DNA from 2 places in the Tissierella sp. QWL-11 genome. Region 1 is predicted to be linked to the other one. Evidence: riboswitches for the same ligand, from Rfam matches in the RefSeq annotation. Region 1 holds a riboswitch; the other holds the start of a gene.
What was found. A riboswitch is a leader RNA that binds a small molecule or an ion and turns the genes downstream of it on or off. The one in region 1 is predicted to bind cobalamin.
Positions count from the first base shown of each region.

Region 2: another riboswitch for cobalamin. It lies ahead of AC4PG3_RS03855 (CGGC domain-containing protein); the one in region 1 lies ahead of AC4PG3_RS01635 (InlB B-repeat-containing protein).

Region 1 is NZ_CM178750.1:339,461-347,651, reverse strand. It holds gene AC4PG3_RS01635 (InlB B-repeat-containing protein) at 1-6,509, opposite strand, end outside; cobalamin riboswitch at 6,702-6,877, opposite strand; gene AC4PG3_RS01630 (nitroreductase family protein) at 7,063-7,269, shown strand; gene AC4PG3_RS01625 (hypothetical protein) at 7,524-8,191, shown strand, end outside.
Region 2 is NZ_CM178750.1:792,758-800,948, reverse strand. It holds gene AC4PG3_RS03890 (hypothetical protein) at 1-180, opposite strand, end outside; gene AC4PG3_RS03885 (ABC transporter ATP-binding protein) at 173-1,066, opposite strand; gene AC4PG3_RS03880 (GntR family transcriptional regulator) at 1,063-1,452, opposite strand; gene AC4PG3_RS03875 (ABC transporter ATP-binding protein) at 1,597-2,364, opposite strand; gene AC4PG3_RS03870 (iron chelate uptake ABC transporter family permease subunit) at 2,361-2,528, opposite strand; gene AC4PG3_RS03865 (FecCD family ABC transporter permease) at 2,534-3,436, opposite strand; gene AC4PG3_RS03860 (ABC transporter substrate-binding protein) at 3,439-4,464, opposite strand; gene AC4PG3_RS03855 (CGGC domain-containing protein) at 4,485-4,805, opposite strand; cobalamin riboswitch at 4,916-5,055, opposite strand; gene AC4PG3_RS03850 (rhomboid family intramembrane serine protease) at 5,197-5,772, shown strand; gene AC4PG3_RS03845 (diguanylate cyclase) at 5,827-7,350, opposite strand; gene AC4PG3_RS03840 (LapA family protein) at 7,373-7,732, opposite strand; gene AC4PG3_RS03835 (mechanosensitive ion channel family protein) at 7,882-8,191, opposite strand, start outside.

The DNA of each region.
Region 1 (8,191 bases):
TTTCCTTTGCCTTTTCCGTGGCCTGAGCCTGAACCGTCACCTGAGCCACTTCCTGAGCCACCGCCTGAACCTTCTCCATCACCTGGTTCTTCACCTTCTCCATCACTTGGTTCTTCTGGTTCCTCTGGTTCTTGTGGCTCTTCTGGTTCTTCTGGTTTCTCTTCTTTGTCTATGTGGGAAAGATCTTGTTCTTGCTCAACTTCAGTTTTTCCATCTTTGTTAACTGTTATTGTTTTTCCATCATCTAAAGTAATTACCTCTTCATTATCCCCACTGCCTAAAATTATTTCTATTTGATCAAAATCATATCCTAATTCTTTTCCATCCTCATCAATTTCTTTAACATTTATTTTTATATCTACTTTATAATCTTTATCCTTTTTAACAAAAGTACTTTCTCCTGATTTTAACTCTACTTTTTCTCCATTTCTCTCATCAACAAGATTTACACTTCCTTTTTCTTCATCAAAATCACTTACTTCTATCTTCACATAATAATTTTGTCCAAAATGTGGCAATTTTGTATGTGGGTCAACACCCCAAAGAGGCTTTTCTCTTTGCACTCCTTTATTATTATTTAAATAATATGCAACTTCACCATTTTCAAATTGCTCCCTACTTACCTTTTTAGTTCCAGTATAATTTATAGGAGCTCCTACTTTAGTAGAATTCATCTCTGAATTTTCATTAGGATCTGTTACTTCTTCATCATCTGAGCCATAATAAGAGTTTTCCACATCTCCATATTCTGAAGATGTTATACCATATTTTTTACTCCCTACTAAGTCTCCATAAAAATAAGTGTTTTTTACAAGAGCAGCATCTGGAGCTATTCCATGAGCTGTACCATTATCTGTTGCTACAACTTTTCCTAAAGAATAACTATCTATTATTTCCTCTACATAACCCATACCCCAGCCATCAGCTCCACCAGATATTCCTCCAACACCTTTAACCCAATTCCAGCCACCCTCTCCTGACTCTCCATATATGTCTCCTTCATTGACACATCTTTCTATAATTGTAGATTCTCCATCATAATCAAAACCTACTATACCACCAACTCCAGGCGCAGTAATATATATATCTGCTCCATTATAACAATCCATAATTCGTCCTTTTGAATTTCCTATTATTCCACCAACTATATGTGCATCTCCTTTTATTGTAACACCTTTCTCAACAGTAATATTTTTAAAGTAATCTCCATTACTTACCCTTCCAAAAACATTACCTATGGCTCCTCCTACACAAGCAATCGGAGAGCCAACAGAGGAAAATTCAAAATAGCTTCCGGATTTAATAGTTATATTTTCTACCTTTCCAGGTTGTGCTACTCCTGCCAAACCTCCCAATCCAACATGACTTCCAGCCTTAACTTTCATATAGGCCTTAACAGTGACATTATCTATATCTCCATAGTTTCCACCTACTAAACCTCCTGATAATTGACCGTAAGATACAGCATTCCTATCTTCTTGATCTAGTTCCACATCTACATTATTGATATCACCATAACTATATCCTGCCAAACCTCCAAAACTTCTTCTTTCAGGTTTTGCTGCCATTTTCCCATAAATCTTTAAATTTGTAATTTCACTATTTTTACCAATTGCACCTATAAAGGGATATAACTGTTCTGATTGTAAAGTCAATTTATATCCTTTTCCATCAAGGGTACCATCAAATACTATACTACCATTCTCTACCTTTTTACTACCATTTCCACCAGGTACATCTATCTGCTTATGTTTATGGTAACCTATGGCTTCCCATGGTTCTTCTAATTCATTTAAATCAATGTCGTTTCCTAAATAAAAAGTTTTTCCCTCATGGGTATCGTTAGCATTTACACTATCTGCCAAAGCTTTAAGCTCCTCAGCTGTTTCAAATACAAATTCATCAGGTATTTCAAATTTTTCTCCCCATTGAGCATATAAAGTCATATTATTTTCTACAGCATCAGAAAATTTCCATTCCTCTCCATCTGTTTTTTCTGTAAACCAGCCTTTGAATTCATATATTAACATTCTATTTGTACTTTCTCTTATTGGATCAACTGGTTTTGCAATAGTATTTCCTTTTTTAATCTTTACAGTTTCAATCTCTTTTGTTCCTTCTTGAGTTTCTGGAATATTAGTATCAAATCTAACTTCAACTTGATCTGCTTCTTGAAATTTAGCTTCCAGAACTAAATCTTGTAACACTGCATTTGTAAAATTATATTTTTCTTCTCCCAAATACCATCCAATAAAGCTTAATCCTTCTTTTTCAGGTTCTTCTGGTAGATTAACTCTCTTACCAGCTTTAACCTTTTCACTATGGTAGGTTTGTCCACCTACTTTAAAGTCAACAGTATACTCAGCTTCTATTGGCTGTTCAATAAATTCTACATATATTTTCACATCTTGTTCCTTCATATTAAAAGAATAATTATCTCCTGATATGATAATATCATAGTCATTATTTTTACTATCTTTGATATTTATAAATTTCAGAATATATCCATCTTTTGCTTTAGCATAGATTTCTACTTTATCTTTCCCATTAACGTATTGCTTATCAAATACAACATCACCATTACTAAATCCTTTAATATCTAAATCTACTTTATAGACTGCTTTGTTATCTTTATCTGAAAATACGGGATACTCATCACCTTGACTCCATAAACCTTTCCTAAGCCTATTTGCTTTTAAATCTAAAAAGTAAGCTACTTCTCCTAATTTAAACTCAGATTCACTTTTAGATTTCAAGCTATCTACATCATCATTTATATCAGATACACTTGAATCTAAATAGAAATTATTTTTGTTCTTATCTGTATACCCATCTCCAACAATTGCTCCGATTTTGCTTCCCTTTATTAAACCATAATTATAAGAATCCCTAATATAAGTTGAATTTACTTCAATATGAGAATTTTTATAGTAAACTTCACCTGCTATACCAGCTACTTTGTTTCCACCAGTAATTTTCCCTATATTGTAGGAATCTGTTATATAAGAAGCCTTTGGTAGGAATCCTACTAGTCCCCCTACATTGCTACCTCCAGATACATTTCCTTCATTATAACTTTTTTCAATATTTATACCAGTGACCTCTCCATATTTACCACCTAAAATACCTCCAGTATATTCTCCACCATCAATGTCCCCCGTATTATAGACCTTTGATATTTTACTTCTTTTATTTGTTTTATAATCTATTAAGCCAATTACTCCACCAATTTGTGTTCCTGTACCTGTAATATTACCTGTATTATATGAGTCTTTTATTTCCTTTATAGATGATTCTGAATATCCTAAAACTCCACCTATCTCTTTTTCTCCAGATATATCTCCTGCATTGGAAGAATCTTTTATTGTTAGAGCATTAGTACTTGATCCAACTATACCAGATACTTTTCTATCTCCAAATACTTTAGCCGTATTTCTTGAATACTCTACTACTGACTCCTCTTCTAAATGTCCTGCAATCCCGCCTACTTTTTTATCTCCGAGTATTTTATCGGAGTTGTTATTAACATCATATAGATTTACAGAGTTTCCAGATGAACCTACTATACCACCTATATTTTCATCTCCGGATACTTCTTCCATATTACTAGAATTTTTTACAGATGAATTTTCTCCTAAATATCCTACTATTCCAGCTACATTCTTCTTTCCTTTTACATTTTCTTCGTTTTTAGCATTTTTTATATTTACTTTGTCATCAGTAGAACCTATAATTCCACCTACATTTTCTTCACCAAATACTTTAACTCTAGATATTACATTGTCAAGTTTACTATCTTCTCCTACTGAACCTACTATACCGCCTACATAATTCTTCCCTTTCACATTTCCCTCAACTATTATATTTTCCAGTTTAGCATTTTTTATATGTCCAAATAATCCAACATAATCTTCATTAGTGTTTATATCTAATCCCACTATTTTATAATGATCATCACTAGACTCTATTTCCTTTTCTGATTCATCCTCTCCGTCTTCTTCCTTCTCTTTCTCTTCTTCAAATTTGGAGTCATTATCTAAACTTTCTTCTTCATTTAAAACTTCCTCTGAATCCTCCACCTTATTTTCCAAATCTTCTTCAGTAAATGAATTGTCTTCCTCTTTTTTATCTTCTTCTGATGTTTCTGGTACTTTCACTTTAACTTTTTCTGATTTAATATTTCCACTAAAGAAATTATCTTTATTTCCTATTGCTTTAAATTCTTTATTATTAGATAAGTCTATATTATCAACTATTGAAAAATATTTATCTTCATAGCTTTTTTGTTTGTTAACTTTCTTAGATAGTGCTACCAATGCATCTGCAGACTTTATCTCAAAAGGTTCTGCTTTAGTTCCTGTTTCAAATAAGTCTATTACATCCCATCTAGCATATAAATCTAAATAAGCTTTTCCATCTTTACCTATTAAAGCATATAAATTATCTTCCACTTTATCAGTTTCAAAATTCCAAAGCTTATCTTTTTCTTCTTCTATGTCTGTTAAAGCCCAGCCTTTTGAAGTATATTCATCAAAGTCTTTATCTATATATTTTATCTCTTCTGGTTCTTCTAATTCTATAGCATCTACTTTGAAAGTTTGATTCTTAGGAAGTTCTATCCCTTCATCATCTTTGAGGTTAGAATTAAATCTAATGTTTAACTCATCTGTTTCAGTAACTTTCCACCCAGCATAGATTTCCGTATCTTCTGTTAATTTAATATTTGGATCAAACTTTTCAGTGGCATCCTTGTCTAAAAACCAACCTTTAAAATCATAAATTTTAAATGATTCATCTATATCTATATTTCTATATATAGACTCTTCTAATTCATTTAATATTTCTACATTAGTATAATAGTCTGTTTTAAATTCATGTAATTCTTCTTCTTTATCTTCAATTACAAATTTACCACCATTTCCATGGATAGAAATATTTAACTCTTCTACAGATTCTGGCCTTTCCATAAATGTAATTTCTATTTCCATAGACTCCTCAGGTACTATGAATTCTAATACTTCTACACTATTTCCTTCAGCTATTATGTCTCCTTTTGAATCTTTAACTTTAACCTGTTCAACCATAAATCCAAGATCTGGATTTATCAAAAGTTTAGCTTCTTCTCCAGAAGATATTTTTCCTTTTAATTTATAGTCTCCGCCCTTAGATAAAGATTCTGTTATATTTATGTCTAAGTTTAATTTAGCAAATAAATTTAAAATATTCATATCTTCAAGACTTTCAAGATTATTTTCTATTTTATCTTCTTCAAAGTCCCAGAGTTTATCTGAATCTTTAAGTGTAAAACCTTGTATATTCTGATCTAATTCTTCTATTTCAATAGTTTCTCCCTTGGATATTACTCTATCATCAGGAAGAAAAATATCTATTTTAGAGTAATTATGAAATTTAACTTTTATCTCCTTAACATCTTCCCATTTAGGATATAATATTAAATTTTCTATCTCTTCTAATTCATCTATTTCAAGCTTAGTTTCCAAAGCTTCATCTTCATACCAACCTTCAAATACTGAAAAGAAAATATCTTCATCTGTTTCTTTTATCAGATTTTCACCTATTTTTTTTAATACTTCTTCTAGATTCTCTCTAGATACCTTTTCAGGTAATTCTCCTTTATAATCGGAATCTAATAATTCAAATTTCAATAAAATTTCATCCAATTCTTCAGGTATTTCTGGTTCTTCTTCTGGTTCCTCTTCTGGTTCCTCTTCTGGTTCTTCTTCTGGTTCCTCTTCTGGTTCTTCTTCTGGTTCCTCTTCTGGTTCCTCTTCTGGGTCTTCTTCTGGTTCTTCTTCTGGTTCCTCTTCTGGTTCTTCTTCTGGTTCCTCTTCTGGGTCTTCTTCTGGTTCCTCTTCTGGGTCTTCTTCTGGGTCTTCTTCTGGGTCTTCTTCTGGTTCCTCTTCTGGGTCTTCTTCTGGTTCCTCTTCTGGTTCTTCTTCTGGTTCTTCTTCTGGGTCTTCTTCTGGTTCTTCTTCTGGGTCTTCTTCTGGTTCCTCTTCTGGGTCTTCTTCTGGTTCCTCTTCTGGGTCTTCTTCTGGTTCCTCTTCTGGGTCTTCTTCTGGTTCTTCTTCTGGTTCCTCTTCTGGGTCTTCTTCTGGTTCCTCTTCTGGGTCTTCTTCTGGTTCCTCTTCTGGGTCTTCTTCTGGTTCCTCTTCTGGGTCTTCTTCTGGTTCCTCTGTCTCTTCTCCTTCCTCAACTGATTGCCCTTCTTCATTATCATTATTGTCTTTTAAATCGTCAGATTCAGTTTCAGCGTTTCCTTCTTTGCTTGTCCCTTCTTTGTCTAATTCTGAATCTGCATTGTCTTGTTTCCCATGGTCATCACTTGCTGAGTTCCCTAATTCAGAATAATCATTTTCTGAATTAGTATCTACTTCTTCTGTAATTCCCTGTGCACTAGCTATAGTGGTATAATAAGGTGCTGCCATTTGAGCATTTAAAATACCAATACACACTGCTAAACTTATAGCTTTACCCTTGTTCTTCATCAAACTCCTCCTCTAAAGTAATCTAATTTGACATTAGATTCTTTTGCATGCTTTGCATTCCCCTCTATTAAATAAAATCATTAAAAAACACCTATATTCCATGGAATATAGATGTCATTTACTTATGTAAATTAAAAGTTTATGTTTAAATTGCACGACTCTATAGTAGTTATTCTATATCCAGGAAAATAACTATACTAAAATGTTTAAGTATGTATTCTGACTTAGCTTCATAGTTCCCTCCGCCTTCCCTTTAAGTGGCATTTGAAGTTTACTCCGCATCACAGTAACCGGTTTGTTCAGGATTTACACCTGATTCCATCTCTTAAGCATAATGTAGTATTAAATTGTAAATCTATTCTATCAACAATTATATACAATTTTAAATATATTTCAAGGTTTATTTTGACATTACTTCATACTAAAAATAAATTTACAAAATTTTCTATTTATATAATAAATTCTAAATAGTACTACAATAAGATTAGTTTACATTAAATATGTGTATAAATGAATTGAAAGATATATAATTAAAAATAGAAAGGAAAATAATATGAATAAAGTTTATGAAGTTGTATCAAATCATGTATCTATTAGAAAATATAAAGATAAAGATGTAAAAAGTGAAGATTTAGACAAAATCCTTAAAAGTACTCAGTTTGCTCCTTCCTCTATAAATGGGCAGCAACGGAGTGTTATAGTCATAAAAGATAAAGAAACCAAGAAAAAAATTGCAAATTTGACTGGAGGTCAAAAATAGGACAAGGTTCCTGTGTATTATAATGAGGAGTAAATCCTTCCATATAATTTAACAACTTAGAAACTAGATAAATTACATATATCTTTTAATTATATAAATAATATATTATATAACAAAAGCCACAATTGTGTCAATACAAAATTTGAACTATTTTACTTTTAGTGTTATAATATTAATAAGAATAAGTTAAATATAGATACAATAAAATGACGTCAACAAAAGATTACATATGTGAAATGGAGGTGTATAAATTAATGCATTTAGTTGATAAAAAAGTAATACATAAGACTTTTGGTAAAGGAATCATTACTAGTTGTAATGGTAATTATGTAAAAATAAATTTCAAATCAGGCTCCAAAAAATTCGTTTTCCCTGATGTATTCAGAAAATATATAACTCTTGTTGATCAAAAAGCGGCTAATTTAGTAAAGATACAAATTCAAAAAGAAGAAGTAAAGAAAAAAGAATTAAGACTAAAAAAAGAAAAAAACTTAGAACAGAAACTTCAAAACATCTCAAAGAATAAAAAACCTATTCAAAGTAATAAAAACCATTCTAGACAACAATCTGTATTCTGGTGTAAAACAGAAGAAGAGGATAAAATTTTTACAGAAGGTAAAATTTTTATAGGAAAAGTTGAAAATGGGAAAAGCAAAGGACAGCCAAGACGACTAGCTCGAATAAATTGGAAAAGCGGATGTCTTTTAACTAGGAGAGAACCTGATATGCCAGAAAGAGATAGACGCATCTTAGGTGTATTTATGGCAGCTGAAGGTTTTGATGGGCAGACATGTGATGATGGATATATTCTAGCTAATCCAGAATACAAACTTCGTCTTTCAGAACAAGAATCGGATAAGATGCTTTTTTGGAATTACTACATGAATAAAAATTCTCATAATAGTATGACATGGAATTCAGG
Region 2 (8,191 bases), 450 kb from region 1:
ATTGTTTAGAACTCCCTGAATCAAACTTTGATTTCCTTCTATCCCGTGTAAAAATATCATCTCATATCTGCTATCTAGAAATACACTAAATACTATCGTTAAAAACAAGCTTGCTAGGATAGATAATAATAACATCCATCTCATAGATCTAATTTCGTGTTTCAATATGGATTTATTCATCTATCTCACCTCTATCTCCCTTTTTATTTGTATATATAAATATTTCTTCTAGGGTAATTCCTATGCTCTCAATAATTTCTGCCCCTAGATTTTTTAAATCATTTATTAATTTTTGACTATAGTTATCAGTAACTATGTAATACACACTACCTATCTTTTCAATATTTATAATTCCATCTATTTGACTTATGTTATCTTCTACATCTTCTTTAAATATTACCTGTAGCTTCTTAACATTTTCTTTTATCTTTTCTATATTAGATTGGTATTTAACTTTTCCCTTATTTAATATTGTAAATTCATCACAAAACTTTTCCAATTCCCCTATCTGGTGAGAACTTATCACTATGGTTACCTCTTTTTCATAGACCTGCTTTATAAGTATATCTAGTAAGTCTTTTTTGATAATAGCATCTAACCCTGATGTGGGTTCGTCTAATATCAATACTCCTGGTCTAGTAGATAGATTTAACATAAGTGATAATCTCATTTGCATCCCTTTAGATAATTGTTTTATCTTTTTATCTAGGTTTAAATTAAATATCTTATTATATTTTTCAAAATCCTCTCTTGAAAAGTTTTCGTATATACCAGAATAAAAATCCACCATTTCATCTAATTTATAGTCTTTGAAGTATTGATTTCTATCTGCTACATATCCAATTTTATTCTTCACTTTATTGTTGTCATACACATTCTCACCATCTATTAGGACTTTCCCTTCTTCTACAGCATATACTCCTGCCATCATCTGTAAAAGAGTTGTTTTCCCTGCACCATTTTCTCCTATTATGCCGTGGATAGTTCCTTTTTTAATCTTTATATTTATATTATCTAAAGCTTTAAATCCACCAAAAGATTTGCTTGCATCTATTACTTCTATCATTTTAGCCCTCCTTTTTGGATATCACTATATATCTTTTCTATTTCATCTATTGTCTTTTTTCTATCAAATCCTAAATGTGCTAATTCTATACAAATATCTCTCAGACTTTCTATAGATTTATTTATTCGATCATTGTCTATAGCAAAGTCCATATCTGAATTCATAAATGTCCCCTTCCCCCTCACCGTATGAATGATCTTTTGTCTTTCTAACTCTCTATACGCCTTACTAACTGTATTAGGATTTACAGATAGCATACTTGCCATCTGTCTTACTGAAGGCAATTTATCATCGGGCTTTAATATTTTTTTAAAAGATAATTCTTTTATATTGTCTATAATCTGTTCATAAATTGGTTTGTCACTTACAGTATTTATATTAAACATGGATTTCCTCCTTTCAGTGTATTAAGTGTATTACATATAATAGTACACTATAGTACACTTTTTGTAAAGTATTTATTAAAATAAGTCTAAAAAAAACAGGACCTGTAGATATGAAATTTTTTTATCTACAAGTCCTATTAGTATTTAAAATGGTTTAAATACTATATTTATTAAATTAGTATCTCTATCTAAAACAACTTCTGAATTCACATCATATAAATCCTTTATAAGCTCTTTAGTTAAAAGCTTTGCTGGAGATCCATAGTCTATTATCTTACCTTTTTTTAAAGCATACAGTTTATCACAATAAATAGCTGCTAAGTTTAAATCATGTATAGCGGATATTATAGTTATATTTAAACTCTTTGCAATAGACATAAACTGTAGTTGGTATTTTATATCTAAATGATTTGTAGGCTCATCTAATATTAGACATTTTGTATCTTGAGCAAGGGCTCTAGCAAGTATTATTCTCTGTTTTTCTCCTCCAGATAAGCTATTAAAACTCCTATCTTTAAAATCTTCCATTCCAACTTTTTGTAAAGATCCTAAAGCTATTTCATAATCATAAGCACTATCTCTTTCCATAAACTTTTTATGAGGAGATCTACCCATTAAGACCATATCTATTACCGAAAAGTCAAAAGCAATTTCATTGTGCTGAGACACTACCGCTATTTTCTTTGCTGTTTCTTTTATTGGAAAACTATCTAAAGTTTTATCATTGATAAAAATAGTTCCACTGCTAGGTTTTAAAGTACGATATATACATTTTAAAAGAGTGCTTTTGCCACTTCCATTGGGTCCAATTATTCCTACAAATTCTCTATTATGTATATGAATATCTATATTTTTTAATATCTTTTTTCCTCCAAGACATGCTTCTAAGCCTTTAGTACTTATCTCAATCATGATTTTCCTCCAAATCCATAGGACTTACTTATCATTAAATATATAAATACAGGAGCACCTATTATGGATATTAATATACCTATGGGAAGTTCACTTCCTGAAATTATTATTCTAGATAATACATCCGCCCATATTAAAAAGATAGCTCCACTAAGTGCTGTAATTGAAATTATTTATGATCTGTACCAAATAATATTCTTATAATATGAGGAATTATAAGGCCTACAAAACCTATTATCCCAGATGAATATACTATTAATCCCACCATTAAAGAGGATATAAGTAAATAAAATATCCTGTATCTATGAAGGTCCTTACCTAAAGTGATAGACACATCATCTCCTAAAAGCATCAAATTCAATGTCCTATACTGAGTTATAAAAAAAATAGTAGAAACTATTACTACTGGAAGAACTAATCTTATATTTTCCCAACTAGCTCCTGCAAGGCTTCCCATAAGCCAATATGTTATGTTTTTTATCCCTTCTTTGTTTTTAGAAAAATAAATTATAAAACTAGAAAAGGAAGAAGTTAATGTGCTAAGTGCCATTCCTGACAATAAAAGTTTTGTAGAATTTGCCCTTCCCTTTATATTTGACATAGATATAACAAGTAATGAGATTATAAAAGCACCTATAAAAGCCGATATTCCTACATAATTTGGTCCAAGGGATATTCCAACTCCAAGCATTATAGCAAGAGTGGCTCCAAAGGAAGCACCTGATGATATACCCAATATAAATGGATCTGCCAAAGGATTTTTTACTATTGCCTGCATAACCACCCCTGACACAGATAGGCCCATGCCAACTCCAATTGCTAAAATAATCCTAGGTAGTCTTATAAACCAAATTATATCTACTATCGAAGCACTAGGAAGTGTATCTACACTTCCTAGTGAAAAGGCCTTATAAATTATCACCCTATAGATATCTGATACAGATATTTCAACAGACCCCATTGTAACTGCTATGAATACCGAAATCACAAGGGAAACAAAAAGTAATATCCAAGTAATTATATAGATAGGAGTGCTTTTAAATATTCCTTTATTATTTAAATGTTTGTCCATTTCTATTTTTGAAGGTCAGGATATAGACCATTGCTAATTGATACTATCCCATCTAAAGTTCTAATACCACTAGCATAAACCTCACTTAACATTATTGGATATACTCTTTTATTTTTTACAGCTGAAATACTAGAAATGGAAGGATTATTCATAATTTTTTCTAGGGCAGCTTTTTCTACAACAGAATCACCATAATAAACTGTAAATATAACTTCAGGGTCTAAATTTACTAAGTCTTCAGCCCCTATTCGACCATTCTCACGAGCTACTAAGTCGGCTCCTACTAGTGTTGCTATATTTCCACCAATACTATTTTCTCCATATATTCTATAAGTATTATCTGAACCTACTTCTAATATAACAGTTTTTACAGAAGGACTGTCCTTAGAAAATTCCTTTGCCCTTTGAATTTCTTTTTTCATATTGTCTACTATTTCATTAGCCTTTTCTTCTACATTAAATATTTTACCTATATTTAATATATCTTCATATTCATTTTCTAAAGTATCAGGACTTTTTAATCCACTATTTTGTGCCATATAAGTATTTATATTTCTTTCATGCCAAAAATCTACATTTCCTAGTCTTTTCTCGTCAAATAAAGAATACCAACTTAAAATAAAGTCTGGTTCTATACCAAGAACTTCTTCTTTTGTAGGAAGGTTTTCATAGTATTTAATATCTTTAAATGCCTCTTTATATTCATCTTTTACATCATGATCTAAGCCAGATGCAGCAGCTATTTTATCTTCTAATCCAAGGGCTAATAGGGTTTCAATAGAGTTTTGATATATAGCTAGTACCTTTTCAGGTGCTTTTTCAAAAGTAATTTCTACAGGTTTCTTTTGGTAATTATAAGTTGTTATAGTTACAGGATAATGGGAATTTTCATCATCTTGTGCTTCTTCATTCTTTATGTTTTCATTTTGTACTTCATCTTTTTCTTGAGATACTTCTTTTTCATTTGAACAGGCAGTAATACTAAATAACATAGCTACAGCTAATAATAAACTTAAAATTTTTTTCACTTTTCTTGTCTCCTTTAATTTTAGTGCGTTCCTTCTATTACATCTATGTCTAAATCTAGAAACACTTTCTTTATTTCTTCTAAATTATCTTCCTTACATCTAACAGCACAACCCCCTAAGTGAAGTTTTTCAACTTCATTATCTTTAAGTTTTGCTGCTATTTTCTCTAATTTTTCTTCTCCATCTTCAAAACACATATTACAACTAAAAAAAGATAAAAGTTCTGTATCAATATCTTTATAAACTTCAAAGTGCTTATCTTTATTGTTGTAAGCTCTAAAGCAACCCATGGTTGAACATCTTCCACTAGTTTTGCCACACATTCCTATAGCAATTTTCATAGTATTCCCCTTTCAAAAAATCTTCTTTAAATAAAAAAAAACAGCTCCAATTTATATAAATGGGCTGAATAAACAAAGTTTCTCTCTTACCCCCTTTATAATCCGTAAAGTTCTGGCAAACTAAAATAGCTAGGTATTCTGACTTTAATATAATTTTTAAGTACATAAAAGATTATATTTCACAGTGGCGGTACCGTGTGGGATTTTAACCCAACTTCCCCTATAAAAAACTATTTTTATTCTTTAATTGTCTTCATAAGAATAATATATAATATAACATTTGTCAAATCATATTTTCTATAAAGCAATTTAAAGTTTGATATTTCAAGGGTATTATGTAATAATACGATTAAAGAATTTTAATGTAATAATAGAATAGGAGACAAGAATCTTGGAAAGATTAACAGATTTTTATAAGAAAAGTAAAGTAACATTTATATTTCTAACTATAATGATAGTTTATTTTATATTTATAACTTTAAATGGTGGGACTACAAATATTGAGGCACTTATAAAATATGGTGCTCTATTTCCTCCTTTTGTCATGGAATATAATCAATATTATAGATTTATAACTTCAATTTTTATCCATATAGGAATTATGCATATATTTTTTAATGGTTATGCCCTATATATATTTGGACCTCAAATTGAAAGACTTATGGGTGCTAAAAAATATCTATTATTTTTTCTCATAACAGGTATAGGGGGGAACTTAACCACATTTTTCTTTGATTTTGTCTCAATTTCTGCTGGTGCATCAGGAAGTTTATTTGGACTATTCGGTGCTTTTTTATATCTAGTCCATCGCCATAGGGATATGGTTACTCCAGCAGGCAGAAAAAGCATATTAAAACTACTTGGTATAAATTTAATATTGACACTAGCAATACCAAGTATAAGTACTACAGCTCACCTTGGAGGACTTGTAATAGGATACTTGCTTTCTTATATATTCATTAGATAAAATAAAAGATATAAAAGACATTTAATATAGAGTTAAATGTCTTTTATATCTCTCTTATAACAATATACTTACCTTGTTCTTCCCTTTTTCTTTTGATTCATACATAGCTTTATCTGCCCTCTGTAAAACATCACTACAGTTATTGTCACTAGTCTTAAAATAAGAAAAACCTACAGAAGCAGTTATACTGATAGTCTTATCTTCCACTAGAATTTCTTGTTTAGAAATTTCATTTAGTAATTTTTCACCAAATCTCGTTATATCTTCTTCTCTTAATCCTGGGAATATACCTACAAATTCATCTCCTCCCCATCGAATTAAGTGGTCTGAGCTTCTTATAAAATTACTTACTCTTTCTACAACTTCTAAAAGAACAATATCTCCTACTTTATGACCATATTTATCATTTACATATTTAAAATTGTCTATATCTAATATCATAATAGCTGGACTTTTTCCAATTAATCTATACTCCTGAAAAAATAATTTCAAATTCTTCTGGCCACATCTTCTATTAGATGTACTAGTTAATACATCTAAGTTCATTGCCTCTTCTAAAGATTTTGTTGAATTCAAAAAGCTCCTCTTTCCTATTAAATAAAGCACTATAAATCCTATCAATAAAACTATAAAAATATATCTTAATAATCTAGTTATTGTTTTACGAGATAGTGAATAAATTTCTTTATTAACCTTTTCTGTATAAGTATTGATATCATCTAGATGTACACCCATGGCAATTATCCAGTCATATTCCTCATAGAGTTTTGCATAGGTGATCTTTTCTGATATCTGGGAACTATTTAATTTTTTAAAATAATAAGTAAAAAACAACTCCCCATTTTTCTTTATCCCTTCCAATTCCTCTAAATATGGTAAATTACCTTTTATATCTTTCATATTTGTAGATAAATATGTTCCCTCTGTATCACTTAGATTTGGATGGATTCTACGAATTGCATAATTTTCTCCACCTTCATAGTTAATAATCTCATTTACCCATATATAAGAATCATTTGAAAATCTTCGGCTTCTTATTATATCTCCTATTTCTTTTTTTACGATTTCATCTACATAGGTTTTACTAACTCCAAAAACACCTTGAATACTCCCCTTTTCAATTACACCATAAGAAGACATGGAAGATTTGAAGTTTTTTATAGTATTCTCTATGGTTCCCCTGTGCAAATTTAGGGGGTCATATAAGACTTCTCCTGTATTATTGTTCCATAAAAAGGCTGTCCACATTTCAGAATTCAAGTTATTTTCAAAGCTATCTACAAAATTTTTTTCAAATTCTTCATTTTTAAAATCTAATTGATTTTGAAATTCACTTAATTTAAATTCTATATTTTTTTTATAATTTTTACATTTAGATTCTTTTAAGTTATCTATTTCCACAAAAATATTATTTACTGTATCCTTTAAAAAATCTTTTTTCAAATTCATAATTGTCTTTTCAGTTTGCTCTAAATATATTTTTTGGGTCTCATTATGAGATGAAAAATTGAAATACATAACCATTAAAGATATTATGATTGCTACTGAAAGTGTAATAATTGTGTATTTGTTTTTCAATTTTATCTATTCCTTTTAATTTTTATATACTAGAACCATAATCTACTTTTTCTTCTAATTCATTTTTTTCTTCAGTAACTAAATTTAACTCCTCTAATTTAGCTTCAAGTTCATTTTTCTCCTTTGTAAGTTGGTCTACTTCCTTAGATAATTGTTTAATCTTCATATTCTGTTTTATTTGTTTAATAAGTCCTAATAAAAGCACAATTATAGCCCCTACAATTGCAGATATAAGTATTACTACGGCTTGAGATATTGTAAATTGTGCAAGAAAAAACCTAACCTCTACATTCCCTGAATTTTGAATAGCAAATACTGCCACTAAAATAGCAAATATTAAAGAAATAATAAATTTAATTTCTGTATTTACTTTTAATTTCAAAATAATCTCCCCTTTAATAATTTATTTTTAAAACACTATATTGTATAAAGTTATTTATTGTTTTGATTATAGCATATGTGTAAGTGTTTTTTACATAATATTTTTTATTTTTAGTTAAAATAAAAAAAGCAGGATTAACCTGCCTTTTCTTACTTCTCCATATGAATATCCATTTGAGGATATGGTATTGAAATACCCTCCTGGTCAAATCTCTTTTTCACAGTCTCCATTATGTCAAAGTAAACTGTAAAATAATCTGGTGAATTTACCCATGCCCTAACTGTAAATCCTACAGCACTATCCCCATGTTCACTCATCCTTACAAATACATCTGGATCTTTTAGTACTAATGGATGTGAAGTAACAATTTCAGTAAGAACTCTTTTGACCTTGTCCCCATCCTGTTCATATCCTACTCCAAACACCCAATCCACTCTTCTAGTATCTTTTACTGAATAA